Regions from separate parts of the Bacillus cereus group sp. Bce041 genome, predicted to be linked through region 3. Evidence: riboswitches for the same ligand, from Rfam matches in the RefSeq annotation. Region 3 holds a riboswitch; each other region holds the start of a gene.

Region 1 (5,281 bases), on a different contig from region 3:
TAAGTGCGATAAGTAAGCTCATGATTATCCCCCTCTGTTTGCGATATTATTTTCCTTCTAAGTTAATTGTAGTATATCACATATAAAACAGAATTTTCAGAAAAAATTCAATAAATGTTCAAAAAATGTTCGAAAAATGCACTTGAAAAATTAAGGTGTAAATTTGTGATGAAATGGTACTTTCAAGTAAATAAAAAATCAGACTTATTTCAAAATGAAATAAGCCTGTTCCATAGGAGGATGTATATATGTAGAGTGAATAAAAGTTTGGAAAAGGGGGTCCAAGTCCTTTTATTCAACTAACTACCTTAATAGATTGGAACCCAGCCTTCAGTTGTCACAAAAATACGAATAGCTACAACTTGGCGATCATCTTGCAAGGTAAAATAATGTCTTGCATTTTCAGGAACAGATATTAAATCGCCTGGCTCAAGTTCAACATCAAAGAATTTCCCATCTTTACCTTCAATAGCGAAAATGCCGTGACCACTGACGATAAAGCGAACTTCGTCATCTGTATGATGGTGTTCCTTTTGGAAATTAATTAATAATTCGTCAAGGTTAGGTGTGCTACTTGAAAGTGAGATTACATCATGTGCTTTATAACCTCGACGTGCTGAAACATCAGCGATTTCTTTTGAAAAAATAGCTAATATTTCAGCTTTGTTTTCATCCGTTAACGAATAATTTTCATTTAAATGAGTAGGAAGTTTAGAAATATTCCATTTCTCATATAAAACGCCTTCCTCTTGTAGAAATTTAGATACTTCCACTTCATTTTCAATACGAGTATTTACTTCATGAATACGAATTTGCGCCATTAGAAACGCCTCCTTGAATTGATAATAGTTTTATATGAAATTGGAATAAAAACTCATAAGCTTCTAATCTCTTCTTTGCATCAAAGCTATCTCGGCCCCATACGGTAATACCGTGGTTACGGATTAATACTGCACCCGAATCTCCTTGTATATGCTTTCGGAAGTTTTCTCCAAGTGTTGGGATATGGGCATGGTTTTCGATAATAGGAATGTGAATGGTTGCACCTTCTTCCCAAATATCGAGAGCTTTAATAATTTCTTGATTTTGAAGGGTGACTGCATCACTATATAAATTTGTGATGACATTATTATCGGTTGTATGAACATGAAGTACGCAACCGGCATTCGTATTGTTATAAATGTGTGTATGCAATATTGTTTCTGCTGAAGGGCGTAATTCAGTCTCTAAAACGGGAACTCCTACATGATCTACTAATAGAAAATCATCTGGAGTGGTTTTTGTTTTATCTTTACCGCTTGCCGTAATAAGAAAAGTAAGTGGTTCATGACTAACCTTTATAGAAATATTACCACTTGTTGCTGGGAACCAATTTCGTGTTGTTAACTCTTGTTTTATCTCGCTTAAGTCATACCATTGACGAAAAAGTTGTTTCATGCCTTCACCTCCAACAAAAGTTTTAATTCAGCTTGCACATCTTGAAATGTTTCAAACGGTGTATAAGCAATATGATTTTCTTCACACTTTGTAATAAGAAAATCGCGAGCGAATACTTTATCAGCTTGTTTCGCGGCTTGTAAATCAGTAATAGAATCTCCAATTACAATATGAAAGTCATCTGTATCACTTAATTTACGGATTAATGATGATTTACATAATCCGCAATGATTTTGACAATGATCATCACAAGAATGAGGCCATTTAACTGTAATAAACTCTGCTGAAAAGTCTGTTTCATTACAATAAATTTGCTCTTTTGGAATGATTCCTTGTAAGAGTGGATAGACGAAGAAATCCATTCCACCTGATATCACGTAAAAAGAAATGTTATTTTCCTTTACGAATTGTATAAACTCATGAAAACCACTACGGATTTCAGCAGTTTCTATTAAAAATTGAATAATATCATCGTGCAGATTAGTAGGTATTAATTGAAATAATTGAGAAACACCTTCTTGAATGGATAGTTCTTGTGATAAAATTTTATTCTTTACTTCTTCGGCTTCTGGTGGTGCGAATTTTTCCATAATGGACATAATGTTATCATTATTTGTAATCGTGCCATCGAAATCACAAAATACTTGAATACTCATAATTTCACCTCATAAGAGGGATTTCCCCATATTTGTAGTGCACTATGCAAATTTATGTCGTCTACTTCATGGAGTGGTTTATTTTGCAAAGTAGCATCAATTGCAGTACGGAAAGCTTTACCGCCGCCTTGCGCTCCATTTGGATGTCCGTGTATCCCGCCGCCAGCATTAATAACAACATCTTTACCGAAATCTCGTACAATAAAGGGAACGAAACCAGGATGAATACCAGCAGACGGAACAGAAAAGCTCTTCTTGAAAGATGCATCGTCTTCAGTTAAATATTTTGAGATAGCAAGAGCCTCCTCTTTTTCTAGCGCAACACTTCCGTATGGAGATGGGAATAATGAAAAGTCAGCCCCAGCATAACGTAGTAGCTTTCCAAGTAATAATGGAGATGAAACTCCATATAACTTGGATGCTGAATAAGCACCACTTACAGCAGGATGTGCCATAATAGGAACTGGGATTTCATCATCTTCTGCAAGTGATTGTAGTACATCTAGTCCGTAAGCAAATACGTTAAATAATAGAATATCAGCTCCAGCTTGCACTGCACGTTTAGCATTTTCTTTTAAATCAAAAGTTCGTCCTGTTAAATTTACGGCATATAACGTTTTATGTCCGTATGTTTCATATACGGATTGTAAAACTTCTTTTCCAGATACAATGCGTTTCGTAAGTGGTGTTAATGCATTTTCAAATAATATTTCATCATCTTTTACTATATCTACACCACCAATTGCTTGATCGCGTAATTGCGTTTTTAAATACCCAATATTTCGTCCAATCATTCCTTTAAAAATACTCATTAAAAGGGGACGATCATGCACTTGTAAAAGGTTTCGAATACCATCTATCCCGAATTTTGGACCAGGAAAATGTTTTTTTAACTCGTCTGAAAAAGTTAAGTCAATTAATTTTACTTCGCCATCAAGGGATAGTTTTCCAAATGTAGTCGTTAAAATTGCTGGTAAATCTGGACTGAAGTTTAATAACGGATATTCGATTTTAATAATTCCGCGTTTTACTTTTTTACGTAAATACGAATTGGTATGTTCATGTTCAGCTAATTCCTCAACATGAATGACATTGCCTTTATGCTGTTTTAATTGTTCTTGTAATAAGTGTGGCAAATGAGTCCAAGAGCCAATTGTTAAACCAAGTGCAATTTGCTCAGCTTTTTTTTCTAAGTTATGTGAACCGTCATGGATCAAATACGTCGCTATTATTCCGCTCATTGTTATAACCTCCTAGTTAAATAAAAAAACCTCTCAGCTAAGGAGAGGTTTTTTTACAACCAGCTCCTTATCTGTCAGCATAATGCTGCGAGAATTAGCACCGTGTCTACAATTGTAGATCGGTTGCCGGGTTTCGTCGGGCTCGTCCCTCCACCTGCTCTTGATAAGAAGTATTTAGAAATGTTTAAATTTTTAAGATAACTGAATTTTGTCAGATATTTTTCGTGTTGTCAATTACTTTTTGAAAAAATTTAATTTATCAATTCGATTAATGGCTTCTCGTAATCTATCTTCTGTATGTAAGAGACCAACACGGACATACCCTTCGCCATGCTCACCAAATCCAACACCAGGAGCAACTGCGACATGTGCTTTTTCTAGTAAAATATTAGAAAATTGCTCAGAGGTATATCCTTTTGGAACGGGAAGCCATGCAAAGAATGATCCTGTTGGAATGTCTACATTCCAACCAATTGAGTGACAGGCTGAAATAAGAGCGTTTCTTCGAGATTCGTAACTATTTACAAGGTCTATTACACAAGACTGTGAACTTAATAGCGCTTCTCGAGCAGCATCTTGAACTGCACCGAATATACTAACATACATATGATCTTGTAATAGGTTAATTGTTTCAATCACACTTTCATTCCCTACAGCAAAAGCGATGCGCCAGCCAGCCATATTGAAAGTTTTTGATAATGTGTAAATTTCAATTCCTATATCTTTCGCACCATCTGCTTGCAAGAAACTAACAGGTTTTTGACCATCAAATCCGATAGCGCCATAAGCAAAATCGTGAACAACTAATATATTATGTTTATTAGCAAAGTGAATGGTTTCATCAAAAAAATCTTTTGATGCAGTAGCACCGGTAGGATTATTTGGATAGTTTAAAAACATTAATTTTGCACGCTCTGCAATAGAGTCATCAATGTTCGTATAATCTGGTAAAAAGTTATTTTCTGCAATAAGTGGCATTCTTTCAAAGTGTGCTTTTGCTAAAGCAACCCCGGATAAATAATCTGGATAACCTGGATCCGGAACGAGAATCGTATCACCAGGATTTGTAAAACAAATCGGTAATTCTACTAGTCCAGCCTTCCCACCAAATAAAATAGCAACTTCAGTTTTTGGGTTTAATTCGACGCCATATTCACGTTTATAGAATGTAGCCACGGCTTCCTTTAAGCTTTCATGTCCGCGAAATGGCGGATATTTATGATGAATGGTCTTTTCGGCAGCATCTTGTAAAGCTTTTACGATATGCTGCGGTGTTGGTTGATCTGGATTACCTTGACCTAGATTAATAACATCGTGACCAGCTGCAACGACTTTGTTAACTTTTGCAACAAGTGAAGCGAAAAATTGTGTTGGCAATGATGTTACTATCTCAGAAGGTTGAAATAATTTCATACTTTCCACCTCTTTTGAAAGTTGTTACAATTCTAGTGACAAATGATATAATCTTTCCAGTATTTTGTAAAGAGAAAAATAAGAATGGGGCTGAAAAAATGAAAGTCGCATGTATTCAAATGGATATTGTTTTTGGAGATGTAGAAAAAAATATTGAGAATGCTAAAAATAAAATAAGTGAAGCTATGAAGGAAAGGCCAGATGTTATCGTCTTACCAGAACTATGGACAACAGGATATGATTTAACGAGACTTTCTGAAATTGCAGATAGGGATGGAGTGGAAATGAAAGAAAAGTTAATAGAATGGGCGAAGCGATATGATGTACATATTGTTGGTGGGTCCATAGCAAAGCAAACAGAGCAAGGCGTTACAAATACGATGTATGTTGTAAATAATGAAGGACAGTTAGTCAACGAATATAGTAAAGTACATTTATTTCAGCTTATGGATGAACATAAATATTTAATAGCTGGTAATGGTACGGGCGAATTTAAGCTAGATGATGTTGAATGCGCTGGAACAATTTGTTATG
Region 2 (5,281 bases), on a different contig from region 3:
ATTGTAACGGTGTGTTTCCAATTAAGCGAAGTAATTGCGCCTCTGTATCTTGTTTCGTTGGCATTAAATTTAATATAGCAATTTTTAAAGCACGTATATCTTGTGTTTCTGCCCGCTCCTTCGTCATTACAAAAATATTTTCTTTTTGCAACACTTTGCGAGCCGGTAAATCTTTATCAATTATGATCGGCATGTGTTTTGCCTCCAACTAGAGCTGCTTCCAAATCTGCAATAATATCAGAAACATCTTCTATACCAACCGATAAACGAATTAAATCAGATGTAACACCCGCTAAACGCTGATCTTCAGCATTTAATTGTCTATGCGTCGTACTAGCAGGATGTATAACGCAAGTTCGTGCATCAGCTACGTGCGTTACAAGAGTTGCTAGTTTTACATTTGCGATAAATTCTTTTGCTGCTTCTAATCCGCCTTTAATACCGAAAGTTAAAACACCACTAGCACCTTTTTTCAAGTACTGTTGTGCTAATGAGTAATTTTCATTACTATCTAAGCCTGGATAATTCACCCATTCAATACGTTCATGATTAGCAAGCCACTTAGCAACTGCAAGAGCATTTTCACTATGACGTTCCATTCGTAAATGCAATGTTTCTAAGCCAATATTGCTAATATATGCATTGAATGGGCTCATACAATTTCCATAATCTCTTAATAGCTGAACACGTGCTTTCACAATATACGCTGCTGCACCAAAGTTTTGAACGTAACTTACACCGTGATAACTTGGATCTGGTTCAACAAGTTCAGGATACTTTCCATTTGTCCAATCAAAGTTTCCACCGTCAATTACAATACCGCCTAAGGAGCTCGCATGCCCATCGATATACTTCGTCGTAGAATGAACAATAATATTTGCCCCATGTTCAAACGCCTGGCATAAATAAGGAGTTGCTAATGTATTATCAACGATAAAAGGTACCTCTAATTCTTTAGCGGCAGCTGAAAATTCTTTAAAATTTAAAACATTCATCGCTGGATTTCCTAACGATTCTGCATAGATAAGTTTCGTCTTGTCATTAGCAAGCGCCGTGATTTCATCTGCCGTTAAATTTGGATTAAAGAACGTAACATCAATGCCAAGCTTACGTAAACTCACCCCAAATAAATTAAACGTTCCCCCGTAAACAGTTGAAGAGCAAAGTAAATGGTCTCCACTACTACAAATATTTAAAACTGCGAGCATAATAGCTGCTTGCCCAGAAGCCGTTGCAACAGCTCCTACACCGCCTTCTAAATCTGATAACTTCTGCTCAAATGCTGCTAGAGTAGGGTTTCCAATACGTGTATAAATATATCCTTCTGCCTCTAAGTTAAATAGAGCTGCTAAATCATCCGAAGTATCGTATTTATACGTTGTGCTTTGATAAAGTGGTAAAACACGTGGTTCACCATTCTTTGGCGTATAGCCACCTTGCACACAAATTGTTCCTTTTCCCCATGATTCTCCCATCTCTCATTCTCCTTTCTTTTATACAAAATAAAAAACTGCCCCTTTCCTGAAAACAAGAAAGGAGCAGTTTGAAAACACGCTCTAAAGGCTCTTTCTTATCTCTCAGGATTACTACCTGCAGGATTTGGCACAATTCCGTTATACGGCTGTTGCCAAGGTTTCATCGGGCCTGTCCCTCCACCTTTTCTTGATAAGACTATGCAATTACCGTTGATTTTATAGCAATAATTTCCTAATGTCAAACAGTTTTTCTGAATGTTCTAAAATAAATGTTAACAGTTTCATATAAAGCAACAAAAGAAATATATTCTAGTCTATTTCAAAAAAGACCTTTAAAAACCTCAAATCAGTCTATAAAATTAAATAAGTAATTTAACCTATAAATTCAAATTCCCCAAAAGTTAGCCTATATGTTGAATAGGCCATCTTCTCAAAAAGATACTATATATATTCAATCCATTTTTCACTAGTATATTTCACTTTTTTCCCTACTAAGATTTACATAACGGAGGTATAACATGACAAATAAAAAAGATATGCATTACATACTTGCTCTATATGGCATTCTTCTAGGATCTATAGTAGGAGCTACAGTCTGGTTATTTTTAGTCACAATAAATATTGGAATCCACTTTATTTGGGGATACTTGCCTGAAGTTCTCTCTTTTCCCTCTTATTACACCCTTTGCGTAACAATAATTGGCGGGGTCCTTGTTGGTCTATCACAAAAACATTTCGGTACATACCCACGCCTTATGCCTGAAGTGATGGCTGAATATAAAAAAACTGGTCGAATCGAATATCGCTTTGTCCATCGGGCTACTTTAACAGCGATTATTGTTTTAATTTTCGGTGCTAGTCTTGGTCCAGAAGCCGCACTAGTTGGAATTATAGGCGGACTGTGCACATGGGTAGGGGATCGCTTTAAATTTGCCTTAAAGGGTATGAATGAGCTAACCGAGATCGGAATTGGCGCTACTTTAAGTGTCATTTTTAACGCACCATTATTCGGTTATTTAGCACCAAATGAAAATGAGGGGGAACAAATTGCTGCTTTTTCTAAAGGAAAAAAAGCGATTGTATACTTAGCTACTACTTTCGCAGGTTTTTCTGTTTATTTACTACTGAGTAAACTTGATAATCGTGGATCCTTTATTGTTGATTTCGGGGAAGGTGCACTTTCTTTCAATGAATGGATTGCATTTCTTCCACTTGCTAGTATCGGCGCTATAGTTGGTTTCTTTTATTTCAAGTTAGAATTCACATTAGAAAAGTTAATTCACCCTTTTAGAGAATACAAGCTGACACTCGGAATTATCGGTGGCATTTTATTAGGAATCGGGGGAACTTTTCTTCCGTACACATTATTTTCAGGGGAACATCAATTAAAAGAGTTAGTTGTTGAATGGAGCCATTTATCTTTTTGGATACTACTTCTTTCAGGGATTTTAAAGTTGTGTATTACTGCCGTTTGTTTGAACACAGGGTGGCGGGGTGGACATATATTCCCAATTATATTTTCCGGATCAAGTATTGGATACGCTATAGCATCTATTCTTCCTATAGATCCAGTAGCATCCGTTGCTATCGTAACGACAGCAATTTCGAGCTATGCGTTACGAAAGCCAATAGCTATTACATTGCTATTACTTATGTTTTTCCCGCTTAATTTACTATTGCCAATGCTTGGTGCAGCTGCTATTGGGAATGCCTTTCCACTCCCAAAACATAACGAAAATACAAATTAACAAAAATAGACAGTGTAGACGAAAGCTCCACTGTCTATTTTTTTATTACACATGCTGCTTTAATAACGCTTCTAACTCCTCAAAATTATGCACTTCATATGTCGGTATAATCCCACTATCATTTAACTTCCTTTCTGGATTAAACCAACAAGTATCAATTCCCGCTACATATCCACCTTTAATATCCGCGCTTAATGAATCCCCAATAATCAGCCCTTCTTCAGGTGCAAAGTTAGGAATCCGTTCAAAAACATAATCAAAATACTCTTTCATCGGCTTTTGAAAACCTGTATCTTCCGAAACAAAAACATCTTTAAACAATGAATGTAACCCTGCATTACGCAAACGTTTATCTTGCGTCTTAGAAACACCATTTGTCACTATATACAATTCATACTCCCCTTGAATTTGATTTATAAATTCAAATGCACCTTGCATGAGTTGATTTCCTTCTTCTAAGTAGTTACGATAATTATTTTCGAATAATATTCCATTTACTTCTTCTCCATACTCTTTAAACAACAGAGAGAATCGTGTATTTACAACTTCATTGCGTGATAGTTCACCTTTTTCAAAAGCATCCCAAAGACCTTTATTTATTTTTTTATAACAAGTCTCTATCTCGTCTGTTAAAGGGATTCCCTTCTCTTCAAAAAGTACCCGTAAAGCCACTTTTTCAGCCTTTTGGAAGTCTAGTAATGTATCATCTACATCAAATAACAATGTTTTATATTTTTTCATAAATTCATCACACTCTCTTTTCTACAAAAACAAATTTACATAAATCGTATCATTCCTTCTTGTAAAGATAATAGGAGATATCTCATACTATACATAGGGGTGAAAATATGAAAATCAGCAAAAATGAGGAAGAAATTTATCAATACATGCGAATCCATCAATTCCATACCCTATTTTCATTTCATGTCTTGCCATATGTAGAGCTGCATTCTTTTCAAACGAAAGAGATGATATGTAGCGAAGGAAATGCTCTTCCTTATCTCTATTACTTAATTTCTGGGAGAGCCAAAATATATATGAGTCATAAAAACGGGAAGGTTTCATTAATTAATTTTATTCAAGCACCATCTTTTATCGGAGAATTAGGATTAATAGGAGTAGAAAATATTACTAAGTCCGTTGAAGTACTAGAAGATTGTGTGTGTTTGGCACTTCCACTTAAAGATTGTCAGCAACTTTTATTACAAGATGCAACGTTTTTACAGCACTTATGTAAATTTATTGGAGAAAAGACAATTACTCGCACTGAAAATTACGCAAAAAACTATAGTTATCCTTTTGAAAATCGATTAGCTGCTTTTATTTTATTAACAGAGCAAAATAATTGTTATATAGAAAAGCATACCGAGGCCTCGGAATATTTAAATGTCAGCTACCGTCATCTTTTATATGTATTAAATCAGTTTTGCCAACAAAATTATTTAAGAAAAGAAGGCCGAACATATTATATACAAGATCGAAATACATTAGAAAAGCTTGCTGATGAACTAAAAATATAAAAAAGCAGCATTAACGTTTACATGTTAATGCTGCTTTTTTCGAGTGACGATTATAATTTTAATTAAAATTTACTTGCTACTTTAGCTGCTTCTTCAAGACCTGCAGCGATGATTTCTTCTGCTTTATCTGGGAATTGGTTATGCCCTTCAATAACTACTGTTTCCATGTTTGTTGCGCCGAAGAAGCCCATCATACTTGCTACATATTTAACAGCCATTTCTACCTCAGCTGCTGGCCCTTCTGAATATACGCCGCCTCGTGCATTTAATAATGCAATCTTCTTATCTCCGATTAGGCCAACTGGACCCTCTGGCGTATATTTGAACGTTTTACCAGCACGGTTTAAATAATCAATATATGTGTGCAATACTGCTGGAATCGTTAAGTTCCATAATGGGAAGCCGAAAACAACTTTATCAGCTTCTAGGAATTGATTTAAATACTTATCAGCAACTGCTACTGCTTTTGCTTCTTCTTCTGTTAAATCAAATCCTTTACCTACCTTGAATGTACCATTGATCATGTCTACGCCTACGT
Region 3 (5,281 bases):
TTTTGTAGCGATAGCTAACGCTGGTTCACCAGAAGAATTTCCTATAAATGAAAGTGTTACGATTTCTCCGGTTCTTTGTAGTTCTTTTTGTACTTCAGCTGGGATTTTTGCTGCAAATGCACTATTTACAAATTTCTTCGTTGTTACATGTTGTGGGTTTGTGAAGATCTCCTTCACAGTCCCGCTTTCAATTACTGCTCCATGTTCCATAACAGCAACTCGGTCGCATATACGTTGGATGACATTCATTTCATGTGTAATTAATAAAATTGTAATCCCGATTTCCTCATTAATCTTTAATAATAGGTCAAGAATAGAATCAGTTGTTTCTGGATCTAAAGCACTCGTTGCTTCGTCGCTTAATAACACTTCCGGTTCATGTGATAGTGCACGTGCAATGGCAACACGTTGTTTCTGGCCACCAGAAAGTTCACTCGGATAGGCATCTTTTCGATTAAAAAGATCGACAATACGTAAATACTTTTCTACCCTTTTTTCAATTTCTAATTTTGGAACGCCAGCAAGGCGTAACGGTAATGCGATATTTTCATAAACGGTAACAGTTTTGAGCAAATTGAATCCTTGAAAAATCATCCCGATTTTTTGTCTCGCTTTTGCTAGTTCTTTTGTAGACAGTGTTGTTAAATCTTGCTCGTTTACAATAATATTTCCTGTCGTTGGTTTTTCTAATAAATTTACACAGCGAATTAATGTACTTTTGCCAGCGCCACTATATCCAATGATTCCAAATACTTCGCCCTTTTTTACTTGGAGGGAAGTGGACTTAAGAGCTTCCACATTCCCCTTTTTTGTTGTAAATACTTTGGATACATTTTTTAATTCAATCATTATCGTCAGCTCCTACCAAGACGGTAAAACAGAACCATCAAATTTTTTCTCGATAAATTCTTTTACTTCTTTAGATTGATAAGCTTTCTTTAATTTATTTACAACAACATCATCTTTATTTTCAGTACGAACAACGACCCAGTTCACATAAGGCGAATCTTTGCCTTCACGGAAAATGGAATCTTTCGCAGGGCTTAATTTTGCACCTAATGCAAAGTTTGTATTAATTGCAGCTGCTTTTACTTCACTTAGTTGTGTTGGTAATTGAGATGCCTCTAACTCAACAATCTTTAATTTTTTTGGATTTTCAATTACATCTTTCGCAGTCGCTTTTTCTGTCGCTTTTGGATCCACTTTTAAAACCCCTGCTTTTTCAAATAACTTTAAAGCACGAAGTTCATTCGTTGGGTCATTTGGGACAGCGATTGCGTCGCCCTCTTTTAATTCTTTTACATCTTTTATGTCTTTAGAATAGACGCCCATAGGGAATGTTACTGTTGAAAATACTTCGGTTAATTTCATATTACGTTCAGCTTTAAATACGTCTAAATATGATTTCGTTTGATAGCTATTTACATCAAGGCTTTTTTCATCTAATGATACGTTTGGCGCTACATAATCATTAAATAATTTTATATCAATTTCGAGACCATCTTTTGCTGCCACTTCTTTTACCTTTTCAAAAATCTGCTCATGCGGCCCGCCTGTTACACCGACAGTAATCTTTTTCTCATTTAACGCTTTTACTTGTTTATCTGAACCTGCGCTACATGCGCCTAATAATAGTACCGCTCCGCTTACAATGCTTAATAATACTTTCTTCATCTATGATTCCCCCTTCATATACGTTCCAAAATAAAAAGCACCTCTCAAAATAAGAGAGGTGCCGAATAGACGAAATAGGTTCCTCTCTTATCTTCCAAAACGAAAACTCGTTTTGCAGGAATTAGCACCTTAGCTTATACGTCATAAGCTCGGTTGCCGGGCATCATCGGGCCAGTCCCTCCGCCACTCTTGATAAGAGTATGTGTATGTAGTTTTGAATATGGTACTAATAGTAAATCGTACAAAAAGAATTGTCAACGATATTTTCAGAATATATTTTATTTTAAGGTAATCGAAACGTTCCCCTTTTTATGTCCTTTTTCTACATATATATGAGCTTCAGCAATTTCTTCTAATCGGTAAGTTCTATCAATAACAGGCTTTAGCTTTTCTGTTTCAGCTAGTTGTTTTAGTAGGTTCATATCTTCTTTACTGACTTTTGCCATCATTCCGTTCACAGATACATATTTTCCATTAGGCATTAATGCATCTGTACAAAGAGACTTATTATATTTTCCAACTGCATCAAATATAATATCATAGTGCTCGCCCCGCTTAGTAAAATCTTCTTTCATATAATCAATTACGTTGTCTGCCCCTAAAGCTGTTACTAAATCGAAATTCGAACTACTACAAATGGCTGTGACAGTCGCCCCGAAGTATTTCGCAAGTTGTACGGCAGCTGTCCCTACTGACCCAGAGGCACCGTATATAAGTACTCGTTGCCCTTTTTTTATCTGTCCTTTTCTAAGGAAGTGCAATGCTGAAGTTCCGCCAAAAGGAATAACGGCAGCTTCTTCATATGTCACATTGGTAGGTTTTAATGTTATTAATCCACTTTCATGCACGCATGTGTATTCGGCATAACCACCAAGATTTAGTTCTGTTAATGCAAAAATTTGATCTCCTTTTTTAAATTGAGTTACATCTGTCCCGATCTCCTCTATCTCTCCTGCTAATTCTACGCCAAGTATAGGGTTTCTCGGTTTTCTAAGTCCTAATATAAGTCGCATAGGAATCCAAAATAATAGAGGGCTATTAAATCCGCGTATTCTACAATCTCCAGTCGATACACTTGTTGCGTGAATTTTAACTAATACTTCGTTCTTTTTAGGTATAGGTTTCTCTATATTTTGAAGCTGAAGAACGTTAGGTGGTCCATACTGTGTGCAAATGATCGCCTTCATAATGTCCTCCTGAAATGAGTTGTCTTTATTTACATCATATTTAAGATCTTTATTAAACATGTCGCTATATAGTGAGTATAGATTAAAAATTATATAGATTTCATAGGAAAAGAGGTGATATTATTTTGGGAAAGGGGGCAACAGTATGAAAAAAATTATTTTTGTTTCAAGTTTAGTACTTGCAATCAGTCTAGGGGTAGGGTGTAGTAATGAGAAAACAGCAAAGACGGATGAGCCGAAAAAAGAATCCGTTCAAAAAGAAAAGGAATTAACGGCGAAAGATGTTTTCAAGAAAACGAATGAAGCTTTTAAAAATGAAGAACATGTAACGATGACATATGGTGTAGGGGTAAAAGCTGAGGGAACAGAGATGGATATATTAAAGGCTAAGATGCAATTAGAGCCAAAGACAAAGAATTCTCGTTCTGAAATGAATATTTCCGGTACAGATGTTGTAGTGTATACTGTGGATGGTAAAGTTGCTGGTGAGGTAAAAAACCCTAATACAGGAGAAGTTGTAACCGTACCAGAGGAGCAATTAAACGCTGGTGGAATGAAAGCGACTCAAGATATTATAGATAAATTAGAAGTACCGGAAGTAGTTTTAGATAAAATGAAGCTGGAGAAAAGCGGAGATAAATATAAACTGAAATTTACATTAAAAGGGCAAGAAACAGAAAGTATGTTAACTAGCATGGATGAAACGCAGAAGAAAATGTTACAAGCACAAAATGCGAAGATAGAAGAAGTGGATGCAGAATATATCATTACAAAAGATTTTAAATATGAATCAGCAAAGATAGACATGATTATGAGTAGCAATGGCAAGGATAAAGCACACATTATTACGAACGCAAAATATACGTCGTATGAAAAGTTTGACCCAATACAATTGCCAGCAGCAAAGTAACAGTTTTGATAAGGAGGGACCTAAAATAAGGTCCCTCTTTTTTGTATTCTTTCTTCATAGGAAAATAGGTACAATATAAAGAGGAAAAGATGTAGAAGAGGAGAGTGTCATTTGAAAAAAGGAAAGATAGCGGCGGTCATTGTTGCATATACGGTTTTGCTTGCAACGTCTGTACATACGTATAAAAAACAAATTGATCATCCTATTATGAGTGATGTAGGTAAATTGCTTCCGACAAAAATAAAACGTGTTGAAAGTGCTACGGAAGAGCGCTCGTTAATAAAATTAGTGCGAGATGCAAAAGTTTCAGGAGAGAAAATTTCCATTGCAGGCATGCAACATAGCCAAGGAGGACAGACATATTATCAAAATGGCACGATGCTCGATATGAAAGGATATAATAAAATATTAGAATTTGATCCAGAGAAGAAGCAGATTACAGTTCAAAGTGGTGTCACGTGGAATGATATTCAGAAGAAAATAAATCCATATGGCCTTGCGGTACAGGTCATGCAGTCTCAAAATATTTTTACTGTTGGTGGTTCATTAAGTGTAAATGTACACGGGCGTGATATTCGTCATGAGGCACTAATTGATACAGTAGATTCATTTAGATTGTTAATGGCAGATGGTACGGTACGTAATGTAAGTAGAGAAGAAAATGCAGAGTTATTTCCATATGTCATTGGGGGTTACGGTTTATTTGGAGTTATTTTAGATGTGACGCTGAAGTTAACAGATGATGAATTATATGAAATGCACACGAGAATGATAGATTATAAAGAATACGTATCTTATTTCAAAGAGAAAGTGAAAAGAGATGAAAATGTTCGTATGCACTTAGCGCGTATTTCTGTTGCTCCAAATTCATTTTTAAAAGAGATGTATGTGACAGATTATACTTTGGCACAAAATCAAAATATGAGAGAAGAGTACAGTGAATTAAAGGAAGAAAATATTATAGCGGTACCGAAATTTTTACTTGGGTTATCACGTTATAGTGATTGGGGAAAGAATACATTTTGGGATATACAAAGAGGTTATTTTGAACGTACAGATGGAAAGTATGAGACGCGTAATAATGTTATGAGATCAGATAGTGCTTTTATGGAATATGAAAATCCAAATAGGACCGAAGTGTTACAAGAATACTTTGTGCCTATAGATGCTTTCACGGAGTATATAGATGATTTACGTAACGTATTAAATGAAGAAGAGTTTAATTTACTCAACATTACGATTCGTTACGTGGAAAAGAATGAAAATGCAGTTTTGTCCTATGCGAAAGATGATATGTTTGCGCTGGTTCTTTTGATTAACCAGGGACGCTCAGAGAGTGAGATAAAGAAAACAGAGGATGTCATTCGGAAGATGATTGATGTTACTTTAAAGCATAACGGTAGTTACTATTTGCCGTACTATTCTTATCCAACGAAAGAGCAGTTAAAGAGGGCATATCCTCGTATTGAAGAATTTCTCAAGAAAAAGAAGGAAGTAGATTCAGAAGAGA

The links. Region 3 has a riboswitch for S-adenosylmethionine ahead of ACUN13_RS28605 (MetQ/NlpA family ABC transporter substrate-binding protein). Riboswitches for the same ligand answer to the same signal wherever they lie in the genome.
Region 1: another riboswitch for S-adenosylmethionine. It lies ahead of mtnW (2,3-diketo-5-methylthiopentyl-1-phosphate enolase); the one in region 3 lies ahead of ACUN13_RS28605 (MetQ/NlpA family ABC transporter substrate-binding protein).
Region 2: another riboswitch for S-adenosylmethionine. It lies ahead of ACUN13_RS24425 (bifunctional O-acetylhomoserine aminocarboxypropyltransferase/cysteine synthase); the one in region 3 lies ahead of ACUN13_RS28605 (MetQ/NlpA family ABC transporter substrate-binding protein).

The regions. Positions count from the first base shown of each region.
Region 1 is NZ_JBQXON010000001.1:327,889-333,169, reverse strand. It holds gene ACUN13_RS01640 (hypothetical protein) at 1-22, opposite strand, end outside; gene ACUN13_RS01635 (1,2-dihydroxy-3-keto-5-methylthiopentene dioxygenase) at 309-821, opposite strand; gene ACUN13_RS01630 (methylthioribulose 1-phosphate dehydratase) at 799-1,437, opposite strand; gene ACUN13_RS01625 (2-hydroxy-3-keto-5-methylthiopentenyl-1-phosphate phosphatase) at 1,434-2,093, opposite strand; gene mtnW (2,3-diketo-5-methylthiopentyl-1-phosphate enolase) at 2,090-3,334, opposite strand; SAM riboswitch class I at 3,399-3,504, opposite strand; gene ACUN13_RS01615 (pyridoxal phosphate-dependent aminotransferase) at 3,569-4,747, opposite strand; gene ACUN13_RS01610 (carbon-nitrogen family hydrolase) at 4,762-5,281, shown strand, end outside.
Region 2 is NZ_JBQXON010000010.1:128,838-134,118, forward strand. It holds gene metA (homoserine O-acetyltransferase MetA) at 1-193, opposite strand, end outside; gene ACUN13_RS24425 (bifunctional O-acetylhomoserine aminocarboxypropyltransferase/cysteine synthase) at 177-1,475, opposite strand; SAM riboswitch class I at 1,568-1,672, opposite strand; gene ACUN13_RS24430 (chloride channel protein) at 1,994-3,223, shown strand; gene ACUN13_RS24435 (YjjG family noncanonical pyrimidine nucleotidase) at 3,269-3,964, opposite strand; gene ACUN13_RS24440 (transcriptional regulator YeiL) at 4,072-4,743, shown strand; gene ACUN13_RS24445 (FMN-dependent NADH-azoreductase) at 4,806-5,281, opposite strand, start outside.
Region 3 is NZ_JBQXON010000018.1:39,929-45,209, reverse strand. It holds gene ACUN13_RS28610 (methionine ABC transporter ATP-binding protein) at 1-849, opposite strand, end outside; gene ACUN13_RS28605 (MetQ/NlpA family ABC transporter substrate-binding protein) at 862-1,674, opposite strand; SAM riboswitch class I at 1,759-1,873, opposite strand; gene ACUN13_RS28600 (NAD(P)-dependent alcohol dehydrogenase) at 1,953-2,861, opposite strand; gene ACUN13_RS28595 (DUF6612 family protein) at 3,007-3,771, shown strand; gene ACUN13_RS28590 (FAD-binding oxidoreductase) at 3,883-5,281, shown strand, end outside.